2 regions of the Variovorax sp. 10N420 genome follow, and region 2 is predicted to be linked to the other one. Evidence: riboswitches for the same ligand, from Rfam matches in the RefSeq annotation. Region 2 holds a riboswitch; the other holds the start of a gene.

What was found. Region 2 has a riboswitch for glycine ahead of AC1DEK_RS10320 (FAD-dependent oxidoreductase). Riboswitches for the same ligand answer to the same signal wherever they lie in the genome.
Region 1: linked by a shared signal. The riboswitch ahead of gcvT (glycine cleavage system aminomethyltransferase GcvT) and the one ahead of AC1DEK_RS10320 (FAD-dependent oxidoreductase) in region 2 are both predicted to bind glycine.

Annotation. Positions count from the first base shown of each region.
Region 1 is NZ_JBFTIJ010000007.1:157,016-162,498, forward strand. It holds gene AC1DEK_RS19485 (ROK family protein) at 1-146, opposite strand, end outside; gene AC1DEK_RS19490 (alpha/beta fold hydrolase) at 168-956, opposite strand; gene AC1DEK_RS19495 (glycine betaine ABC transporter substrate-binding protein) at 1,077-2,642, shown strand; glycine riboswitch at 2,720-2,819, shown strand; glycine riboswitch at 2,835-2,944, shown strand; gene gcvT (glycine cleavage system aminomethyltransferase GcvT) at 2,991-4,151, shown strand; gene gcvH (glycine cleavage system protein GcvH) at 4,235-4,609, shown strand; gene gcvP (aminomethyl-transferring glycine dehydrogenase) at 4,747-5,483, shown strand, end outside.
Region 2 is NZ_JBFTIJ010000003.1:469,329-474,811, reverse strand. It holds gene AC1DEK_RS10320 (FAD-dependent oxidoreductase) at 1-1,225, opposite strand, end outside; glycine riboswitch at 1,304-1,410, opposite strand; gene AC1DEK_RS10315 (helix-turn-helix domain-containing protein) at 1,555-2,289, opposite strand; gene AC1DEK_RS10310 (hypothetical protein) at 2,448-3,149, shown strand; gene AC1DEK_RS10305 (MFS transporter) at 3,175-5,127, shown strand; gene AC1DEK_RS10300 (phosphatase PAP2 family protein) at 5,138-5,483, shown strand, end outside.

The DNA.
Region 1 (5,483 bases), on a different contig from region 2:
AACTGCAGGCTGTAGCCCTCGACCACCACCGAAGGGAGTTCGCGTGCGCCATGCACGTCCGGTAGGGGATGCGCGTCGTTGTCGTTTCCATCCTTGCTTTCGTTCTTCTCTTTCTTGTCTCTCTTCTCTTTCTTTTCTTTTGCCATCGTGTTCCCCGGGTGCGCCGTTCAGTCGGCCGTGGTCGCCAGTATCAGCTTTGCGGTTTCGTCCGGCGCGTCCCAGTGGGGATAGTGTCCGCACCGGTCAAACCAGTGGACGCGAGCGTCCGGAAAGAGTTGCTGCGCGCGAGCGGCCTGGATCGGGAAGCAGAGCCGGTCGAAGCGCCCCCAACCGATCACGAGTTGCTTTTCGAGACTGCCGACCAAAGCGCCTTCCTGCGGCGACCCTTGTATGAGGTTCTTCAGGACCAGGTTGAAGGAAGCTGCCGATGCGAAGTTGCGCATTTCATCCAGGACCAGCGAAGGCGAAAGACCGGCGGCGCGCGCCGAGACGTGCCCCAGCAGCAGCACGCGCGACCATTCGTTGGCCGTGATCGCCGGCATGGCGAATTGCAGTGCACGCGCCATCCGCCAGGAAAGGCACACGGATGCTCGATACGCATGGCGCTCCCAGCCTTCCCAGAAGCCGAGCGGACCAAGCGACACGACCGCCCCGACCACGCCGCCGCGCCGCGCCAGTTCCAGAATGAGTTGCCCGCCCACTGAACTGCCGGCGGCATCGATTCCGATCAGATCGTGTTCCTTGAGAAACAAAGCGACCGCATCGCACAGAGTGCCAATGGAGACTTCGCCGTCCAGTTCAGGGCTCTTGCCGAACCCCGGAAGGTCGATGGCCACCACGCTGCGCTCTGCAGCCAGCGGCGTCAGGATGGTCCTCCACGAACGCCAGGTGCCTCCCAGGCCGTGGATGAGCAACAAGGGCTTGCCTTCACCGCGTCGGACGTAGTTGATGCGCACGCATTCATTCTGCTTTCAGCCGCTGCGCTGCAGCATCGGCACGGCGCACGATCGCCTGTAGGAGACGAACCAGTCCATCGAATGGCCTCATCGGGGCCGCGTCGCCGATACACTGCCTCGATGCGTTCTCTGCGCCGAATCTGGCTCACCGCCTTGGCTTGCCTGGGTCTCCTCGGCGCGGCCTTTCCGTCGCAAGCGCAAGGAGGGGCCGGCGAACTCCGCATCGGATCGAAGCGATTCACCGAGTCGTACATCCTCGCGCAGGTGCTCGCGCAGACGGCGGCAGCGCACACCACACCCGCGCCCGTCGTGCGGCAAGGACTCGGCAATACGGCCATCGTCTACGAAGCGTTGACCTCCGGCGGCATCGATCTCTATGCCGAATACACCGGCACCATTGCCCTCGAAATCCTCAAGAGCGCCCAGCCCATGACGCTGGAGGACATGAACGCGGCGCTTCGTCCATTGGGACTTGGCATTGCGATTCCATTCGGCTTCAACGACGGCTATGCGCTCGCCATGCGCGCGGCCGATGCCGAGCGGCTGGGCGTGCGAACGCTCGGCGACCTCGCTGCCCACCCTGAGCTGAAACTCGGCCTGTCGAACGAATTCCTCGGACGCGCCGACGGCTGGCAAGGGCTGGCCGCTCGCTATGGCTTCACGCAGACGCCGACCGGGCTCGACCACGGACTGGCCTACGACGCGATCGCCGCGAAGCAGATCGACGTGACCGACATCTACACGACCGACGCCAAGATCGATCATCTCGGCCTGCGCGTGCTCGAAGACGACCGCCATTACTTTCCGCGCTACGACGCCGTGGTGCTCTACCGCCTCGACGTGCCAACGCGCTGGCCGCAGGCGTGGGCGGCGATGCAGAAGCTGGAAGGCCGGGTGGACGAGCACGCGATGATCGAGATGAATGCGCGTGCCGAATTGCAGGGCGTGGGCTTCGATGTCATTGCGCGCGACTTCCTCGCGCAAAGCAAGATCGTCGCCCAGCCGGCCAACGCCAACACGACCCAGGCAGCCGGCGCCGCGCGCCCGAAGGATGCCGCGGCGCGCGGTTTCCTCGCCAAGCTCTTCGGCCCGGACCTCGGCCGGCTCACGCGCCAGCACCTGCTGCTGGTCGCGGTTTCGGTGGGGCTGGGCATCCTGATCGCGGTGCCATTGGGCATCCTCGTGTTTCCACACCTTCGAACGCGTGCGCTCGTGCTCGGGCTCACGGGGCTGCTGCAGACGATTCCTTCGCTTGCGCTGCTGGCGATATTGATCTCCGCAGTGGGCGCGATCGGCCTCGTTCCGGCGCTGATCGCGCTCACGCTTTATTCGCTGTTGCCGATCATGCGAAACACAGTCACGGGCTTGGCCGAGGTTTCGGCAGGGCTGCGCGAGGCCGGCACCGCCTTGGGAATGACCGCCGGGCAGACGCTGCAAGTGGTGCAATTGCCGCTCGCACTGCCCACGATCCTTGCGGGCGTGCGGACGGCGACGACCATCGCCATCGGCACCGCCACGATCGCGGCCTTCATTGGCGCCGGAGGTTTCGGCGAGCGCATCGTGACGGGGCTGGCGCTCAACGATCGCGAACTGCTGCTGGCTGGCGCAGTGCCGGCCGCAGTGCTGGCATTGCTCAGCGAGGCATTGTTCGAATCGATCGAATACTTGATGCGCCGCAGAGGCTGAAGGCGCGGCGGAACAAGCCTTGCCCGGCTGGGCGATCGCACTGAAATCGCCGTTGAACGAGCTTTCGATCCCTTACACTGGCGCAGTCAGGAGAGAGCCCCGCTGCGCCGGGGCCGCCGAAGGCGCAGGTCCCACCAAAACACGGGCCCGAACGCTCAGGCAAAAGGACTGGCGAAGCGCCCCGCATCAGGGCGTTTCCTTGCTGGAGAGAGGCGACCCGTCGCACGACGGCCTCGCCCACCGAAGGAGCAAGCCCCGATCGTGGGGTGAATCTCTCAGGTAAAGCGGACAGCAGGGGTGGCCCATGGCTTCGGTCATGGATCTGGACTGCCCCTTTTGGAGAGAGCCTTGGCCTCCGCATCGACCGACCTTCTGAAGACTCCGCTTCATGACCTGCACGTCGAACTCGGCGCACGCATGGTGCCCTTCGCGGGCTACTCGATGCCCGTGCAGTATCCGGCCGGCCTCATGGCCGAACACAAGCACACGCGCGATGCCGCGGGTTTGTTCGACATTTCCCACATGGGCCAGTTGCGGCTTTCAGGCCCCGAGGCCGCGGCCGCGTTCGAGACCCTGATGCCAGTCGACGTCATCGGTCTCGCACCTGGAAAGCAGCGCTACGGGCTGCTGCTGAATGAAGACGGCGGCATCCTCGACGACCTGATGTTCTTCAACGAGGGCCACAACTCGCTGTTCGTGATCGTCAACGGCGCCTGCAAGCAGGCGGACATCGCGCATATCACCGTCAAAATCGGACACCGCTGCCAGGTTTCGCCGATGCCGGACCACGCGCTGCTCGCCCTTCAAGGACCGCAGGCTGCCGCAACACTGGCGTGGCTTTCACCGGGTATCGAACGGTTTGTCTTCATGACCGGCGGCGCAGCGCAAATCGGCGGCATCCCGACTTTCGTCACTCGCAGCGGCTATACCGGCGAGGACGGTTTCGAAATCTCCGTTGCCGCTGCGAACGCCGAGCGCCTGGCCCGGCTGCTGCTCGCCCAACCCGAGGTCAAGCCCATCGGCCTGGGAGCGCGCAACTCCCTGCGGCTGGAAGCCGGACTCTGCCTCTATGGCAACGACATCGACGAGACGACCACGCCGGTCGAAGCCTCGCTGGTGTGGGCCATGCAGAAGGTCCGGCGCACCGGCGGAGCCCGCGAAGGCGGATTTCCGGGTGCGGCCAAGGTGCTGGCACAGCTCACGGCTGCGGACGGGACGGCGGGCCACCTCGACCATCACACCCTCAAGCGCAAGCGCGTCGGCCTGGTCGCGATCGATCGAGTGCCAGTGCGCGACGGCACACTGCTCGAATCCTTCGAAGGCGTTGCGATCGGACAGGTGACCAGCGGATTGCTCGGCCCCACCGTCGACCGGCCGATCGCCATGGCGTACGTCGCTCTGGCCTATTCAGAGCCCGGCACGCGCATGCAGGCGATCGTCCGTGGCAAGCCGGTCCTGATGGAAGTGAGCACGATGCCTTTCATTCCCGCGCGCTATTTCCGCGGCTGAGGCCGATCCGCACGCGGCGCTCTTTTTTGCCTTTTTTCTTTGCTTTTTCCAGCCCACTTTCTCATCTCAAGGAGCTTCAGTTCATGACCACCAGGTACACCAAGGATCACGAGTGGGTTCGCCAGGAAGCCGACGCGGCGCTTGTCACGGTTGGCATCACGGTTCACGCGCAGGACGCGCTGGGCGACGTCGTTTTCGTCGACCTGCCCGAGGTCGGCAAGTCCTTCGCGCAAGGCGAAGTGGCGGGCGTGGTCGAGTCGGTCAAGGCTGCCGCGGACGTTTTCATGCCGGTCTCCGGCGAGATCACCGAAGTCAACGAAGCGCTGCGCGCCGACCCGTCGCTTGCCAACAGCGCTCCGATGGACGCTGGCTGGTTCTTCAAGGTGCGCGTCAGCGACGTGACACAGCTCGAAGCCCTGCTCGACGACACCGCGTACGAGAAATTCTCGGCGGAATAATGCGCACCCCCAGGCTTCGCGCACTGCGTGTCGCTCTCGCCCACCCCCTGCAAGGGAGCGACACCAGCAGCCTGGCAAAGCCAGTTCTGCGGTGTCCCTGACAACTTGCCGAAACCAGAACCTTCTCAAGCTACCCCATGTCGACACCCGTCCTGCCCCTTTTTCCTCCGCTCAGCGAGCTCGAGAATGCCGAGGAATTCATCGCGCGCCATATCGGAATCGAACCGGCCGACGAGACGCGAATGCTGTCGGCCATCGGATCGGCCACGCGGGCCGAACTGATCGACGGCATCGTGCCGCCCGCCATCCGGCGCGCGCGGCCGATGCGCCTGCCTGCCCCGGTCACGGAGGCTGAGGCGCTGGCCGAACTCAAGGCGATCGCCGCGAAGAACAAGGTGGCGAAAAGCTTCATCGGGCAAGGCTACTACGGCACCCATACGCCGGGCGTCATCCTGCGCAACGTGCTGGAGAACCCCGCCTGGTACACCGCCTACACGCCCTACCAGGCCGAGATCTCGCAGGGCCGGATGGAGGCGCTCGTCAATTTCCAGACCATGGTGTGCGACCTCACAGGCATGGCCATTGCCAATGCTTCGATGCTCGACGAGGCGACCGCCGCGGCAGAGGCGATGACGCTTGCCCGCCGCAGCGTCAAGAGCAAGAGCAACGTGTTCCTGGTGTCCGGCGACTGTCATCCGCAGACCATCGAAGTCATCAAGACACGTGCTGCGCCTCTCGGCATCGAAGTCCGCGTCAGCACCGTGTCCGAGACGCTGCCGCACCTGATGGCGAGCTGTGAATTCTTCGGCGTGCTGGCGCAATACCCGGCCACCACCGGCCACGTGCACGACCTGCGGCCACTCGCCGGGCATGC
Region 2 (5,483 bases):
CGAGTTCGGGTCGCAAGCCGCTGACGATACGGGCGACCGATTTGCTCGCGCCGCAGGCGTGGGCCCAGGTGGGTGTACCGGGGGCCGTATTGAGGAAAAGATTGGGTACTCGCGTCTTGCCGATCATCGGCAGGCGGTTTCTGCTTACCGCGTGCATCGCCGTGTCGAGCGATGCCTCATCGGTTTTCGCCATTCCGGGAAACAGAATGTCGATGCGGCCCAGCATTGCTCGGAAGCGGTCCGAATCGGGCTCGCTCTCTTCGTCATCGCGTACACGCACCGTGGAGGAGACCCGGAGATACACACCGTTTGCGCTTTCGAGCCGTCTGATGCGCAGCTTGCCCTGGCGATCGTGCAGTGCGATGTGCGGTGCACGCGCCGCGTCCTTGACCGGCACCGTCGCGATGTACTCACGCACGAAGTTCAGCGGCATGGCGATACCGAGCTCTTCAGCATGCGGGACGCTCGATGCGCCCAAGGCGAGCACATAGGATTGCGCGCGCAGGGCTACCGGTTGTCCTTGCGCATCGAGCAGGTCCACGTGACTGATCCGGCCATCGCGGATTTTCAGCGAAACGACCGTGTGCTTCATCATGAATCGCACGCCGGCCGCGCGGCACAGGAAGACGATGCTGGCTGCGAACTGGGCTGGATCGCGTGCCGGGTCTTCGGGCGAGAACGTTGCTCCGGCGAGCGCGGCGCCAACGGCATGCAGTGCGGGCTCGAAGGCCATCGCTTCCTCGGGCGAGAGCAGGCGCTCCTCGCAGCCGAGTTCGGACCAATGGGGTGCCCGCGCCACGCGCGCTCGAAAAGCTTCGGCGTCGGTAAAGAACTTCATCAGCCCGTTCGAGCGCGGCCGCTGAGGCATGCCAGCCTCGTCATGAAGCGCCCGTGCGGTGTTGCGGCTGTAGGCTGCCAGGCGCACCAGTTGATCGAGCGGATCGCGTTGAGGCGGCGCACCGATGGCGCGGTCGAGCAGTTCGGAGAGGCGGCGACGCACTTTCCCCCAGAGCCGGGGCCCATTGCCTTTGCTTCGCCGGGCACCGGCCGAAGCCGCACCGCCGCCGTGCAAGGCGATGGCGGGCTCGCCGGGCTCGGCCCTGCCCCGGGCTTTGGCGGCGGGGGTCGCGTGGCGGTCGACGACGATCACCTCGTGACCGAGCTGCTGAAGGTAATAGGCCGTCGTAACGCCGAGCAAACCAGCGCCGAGCACAACCACGCGCATGTCCGAATCCTTTTGGGATGGCATGAACGGCGGGCGTTGGTGCTTACTGTGTCAGCGCCGAAGACCCGTGTTCAGACTGCCGCTCCCCCTGTCTCCTTTACCTGAGAGATTCATCCGATGCGGCATGCAGCGGACTTGCTCCTTCGGTGCACCACATGGCGTGGTGTCTCTCCAGTCGGCGATTGATCAATGTGGGGCAGTCACCGAACCGCGCTTGCGGTTCACCTGAGCGTTCATGGGAGTTTGCGCCGACGGTGGGACGAAAGGGTCCACTTTTCTGCGGGGCGCATCTTATCCAAGAAACCGGTTTCTGTGTGTTCATCCTTTGTTCACGCTCTTCGAAGGCGGGTGAACAGTTCGAACTCCCAATTGCGCATCCCCAAAAGCAATGTGTAGCCCTCGCGTTCCTTGGGCGGCAGCTTCTGGTCGGTCTGATGCTGTTGGGCAAAGTCCTGGGCCACACGCTGCAGACGGTCCAGAAAAGCAGGCGCAAGCGACTTGCTGATGGACCCATGCACCAGCAGCAAGCCTTCGGCGGGGCCGTCGAAGCCGCCCCGGTAGTAGTCGAGCACAACGTTCTCGCGAAAGAAATCCATCACCGGACCGTGGGGACGCCAGCGGAAGGTCTTGGCGAGTTTCAGGCGATAGCGATTCAGGGGCCGCAGTTCGATGATTCCGATGCGGTCGAGTTGCGCGAGATAGCCGATGCATTCGGCTTCGCTGATGCGGTAGGCCGCGACGATCTGCTCGAGGGTCCACTGGCTCAGCACGCAGATGGCGAGCAGCAGCAGCTTCTTGTCCTTCACTACGGCCTTTTCCTGTTCGAGCGTCAATTCCTTCAGCAAGGGTTGAGCGTCCGCGACACGGCGGGCGAGTTCCGCGAAGTCGATCTTGAGAGCCCGGCAAATCGCATCGACTCGCGTGAGCGGCATATCGCCCTTGGCGAGCATCCGCTTCACGCTTGATTCCGCCATGTCCAGCGACCTGGCGAGGTCCGCATACGTCATGTGGGCGCTTTTGAGTTCGTTCTTGAGGGCGACGACCAGATCGACGGTGGTGCTCATGGGTGGCGACAGAAGGGCGAGTGTTGATGTTGATATCGGAACCGGTACTGCCGGGCGATACCGCCGGTGGTGAAAAAGTGCTCCGTATCGATTCTCGATGCCTCCGAAGGGGCCGGCAACCTAGATTGCGCCGATCGAACTTTTCACCGGAGTCCGTCATGCCGCTGTCGTCCTTGGATGTCCTGAGCAATCTGCCATTGGCCCTGATTGGCATCTGGGGCTTGCGTTGGCTCCATTGGCTCGATCGGGCGCACGAAGACGCCCTCGACGCCGCGCCGCTGCCCCAGGCGGCCACTCGCCTTCCTGTGAACGCGCTGGATTGTGCGTGGATGTTCTTCGCGGGGCTGATCTTCACCGCGGCGGCGTCCGCCTTCTATCACGTGCAGCCTGATGCGACGCGGCTCGCGGCGGACCGAGCAGGGATGGCCATCGCGTTGTCGGGTCTCGTCGGCCTTGCGGTTTGCGAGCGGGTGAGCGAGCGCGCCGGATGGCCCGCCGCCTGGCTCACGATGAGCGGCGCCCTGGTGGCGGCGGCCGTCCAATACAGGGCGGGCAATGCCTTGCCCTGGACGCTGGTGCAGTTTGGTGGAATGGCACTGATTTTGGTCCTCTCGCTCGCAAGATCATCGCCTGGCGCCATCGATCTGAAGCTGGGGTGGGTGGTCTTCTTCTATGTCTTGGCCAAGCTGTTCGAGCTGTCGGACGCGTCCATTTACGAGGCCACCCGGCAATTGATCTCGGGCCACGGCCTCAAGCACTTCATGGCTGCATTGGCGGCGCTCCCGGTGTTGCACGCATTGCAGGCGATGGGCCGTCAGACGCTGCGGCACAATCCGGGCGCCGCTGCCGTAACGGCTTGAGGAACTTGCCAACCAGGCTTTGCGAATGACCACAACCGCCAACGCATCATCGTCCCCCACGCCTGATCCGCATGCGCATGCCAACCAGTTCGCGCTTCTGGGTCAGCGGCGCTTTGCGCCATTCTTCTGGACGCAATTCGCTGGAGCGGCCAACGACAACCTCTTCAAGTTTGCTTTCACGGTCATGGTGACCTACCAGCTACAGCTCAGCTGGATGCCCCCCGCCATGGCGGGGCTCGCGATCGGAGCGCTGTTCATCCTGCCTTTCCTGCTCTTCTCGGCGACTTCCGGGCAACTCACCGACAAGTTCGACAAGACGAAGATGATCCGCTTCGTCAAAAACCTCGAGATCGCGATCATGCTGATCGCCGCGTGGGGCTTCATGCGGGCCGATGCGGCTGTGCTGCTCGGTTGCGTCTTCCTGATGGGACTGCATTCCACCTTGTTCGGGCCCGTGAAGTTTGCCTATCTCCCGCAGGTGCTGGACGCGCGCGAGCTCACTGGCGGCAATGGCATGGTCGAGATGGGCACTTTCGTTGCCATCCTGCTGGGGCAGGTCGCCGGGGGTCTTCTGATCGCGGTGCCGCATATCGGCCACACGTCGGTGGCACTGGCATGCGTGCTGCTCGCGCTGGCGGGGCGAGGCGTTGCGCAGGCGATCCCGCAAGCGCCCGCCACCGATCCGGAGCTTCGGATCAACTGGAACCCGGTGAGCGAGACGTGGCGCAATCTCAAGCTGGCCCATGGGAACATCGTTGTTTTCCGCTCGCTGCTTGGCATCTCGTGGATGTGGTTCTTCGGCGCGATCTTCCTTAGCCAGTTTCCGAGCTTTGCCAAGGAGGTGCTCCACGGAGACGAGCAGGTGGCCTCGCTGCTGCTGGTGGTTTTCTCGGTCGGCATCGGCATCGGATCGCTGCTATGCGAGACGCTGAGCCGGCGCCAGGTCGAGATCGGCCTGGTGCCGTTGGGTGCGATCGGGATGAGCGTATTCGCAATCGACCTGTACTTCGCGTCGCGCGCGCTGCCCGCGCTTGGAGAACTGGGATTGGGCGGCTTTATTCGGGAGAAGGCCCACTGGCGCGTGATGGCCGACCTCGGTCTGCTGTCGCTGTTTGCCGGGCTCTACAGCGTGCCGATGTATGCGCTGATCCAGTTGCGCAGCCAGCCCACGCACCGGGCGCGCATCATCGCGGCCAACAATATTCTCAACGCGCTGTTCATGATTGCCAGTTCAATCATTGCGGGCGCGCTTTTGAAGTCTGGTTTTACGATTCCACAGATCTTTCTCTTCACGGGAATTGCCAATGCGGTGGTCGCGTTCTACATCTTCATGCTCATGCCCGAATACCTGCTGCGCTTCGTCGCCTGGGTGCTGTCCCGCTTCGTCTACCGGTTCGACGTGAAAGGGGACGAACATATTCCGGGCGATGGAGCGGCGGTCCTCGTTTGCAATCACGTAAGCTTTATCGATGCGGTGCTGCTCATGGCGGCGAGCCCGCGTCCCATTCGCTTCATCATGGATCACCGCATATTCCGCGTACCCGTGCTGGGCTGGCTGTTCAGGCTGGCCAAGGCCATTCCGATTGCGCCGCAGAAGGAAGATCCCGCCGCCTACGAAGACGCTTTCGCGCAGGCCGTGCAGGTGCTGCGGGAGGGCGACCTCCTCGCCATCTTTCCCGAAGGCGCGATCACTCGCGACGGGCAGCTCCAGCCGTTCAAGGGCGGCGTGATGAAAATCCTCGAGGCCGCGCGCGCCGAAGGCATCGACGTTCCGGTGGTTCCCATGGCTCTGACGAATTTGTGGGGCTCGTACTTCAGCCGGGTCGAAGTGCGAGACGGAGAAAACGTCGCGATGGTGCGACCCTTCCGGCGAGGCCTGTTCAGTCGGGTGGGCCTCAATGTCGGCGACGCGCTGCGCCATGCCGAGGTGCAGCCCGACATCCTGCAGCGGCGCGTGAGCGGGCTTCTTAGCGCATGAATTTCGACTGATGTCCTTGCCTTTTCCCCAATGGTTTTGGGTCGCTGTGACCTGGTTCGGTGACAGTGGCTTTCTGCTGCCGGTCGCGCTGTGGATCGCGGTGTGGCTCGGCATTCGCGAAGCGACGCGCCCATCGGCGTGGCGCTGGGTACTTTTGTTCGGGCTCGGGTGCTGCGTGATCGCCGTGTCGAAAATCGCGTTCCTGGGCTGGGGCATCGGCATCGCCTTGATCAACTTCACCGGCTTCAGCGGTCACACGGCTCTATCGGCGTGCGTATGGCCTGTGGCATGCTGGCTCGCTGCCTCTCAGCAGTCGCATCGTGTCCGCGTTTCCGCCGCGTCGTTCGGATTGATGT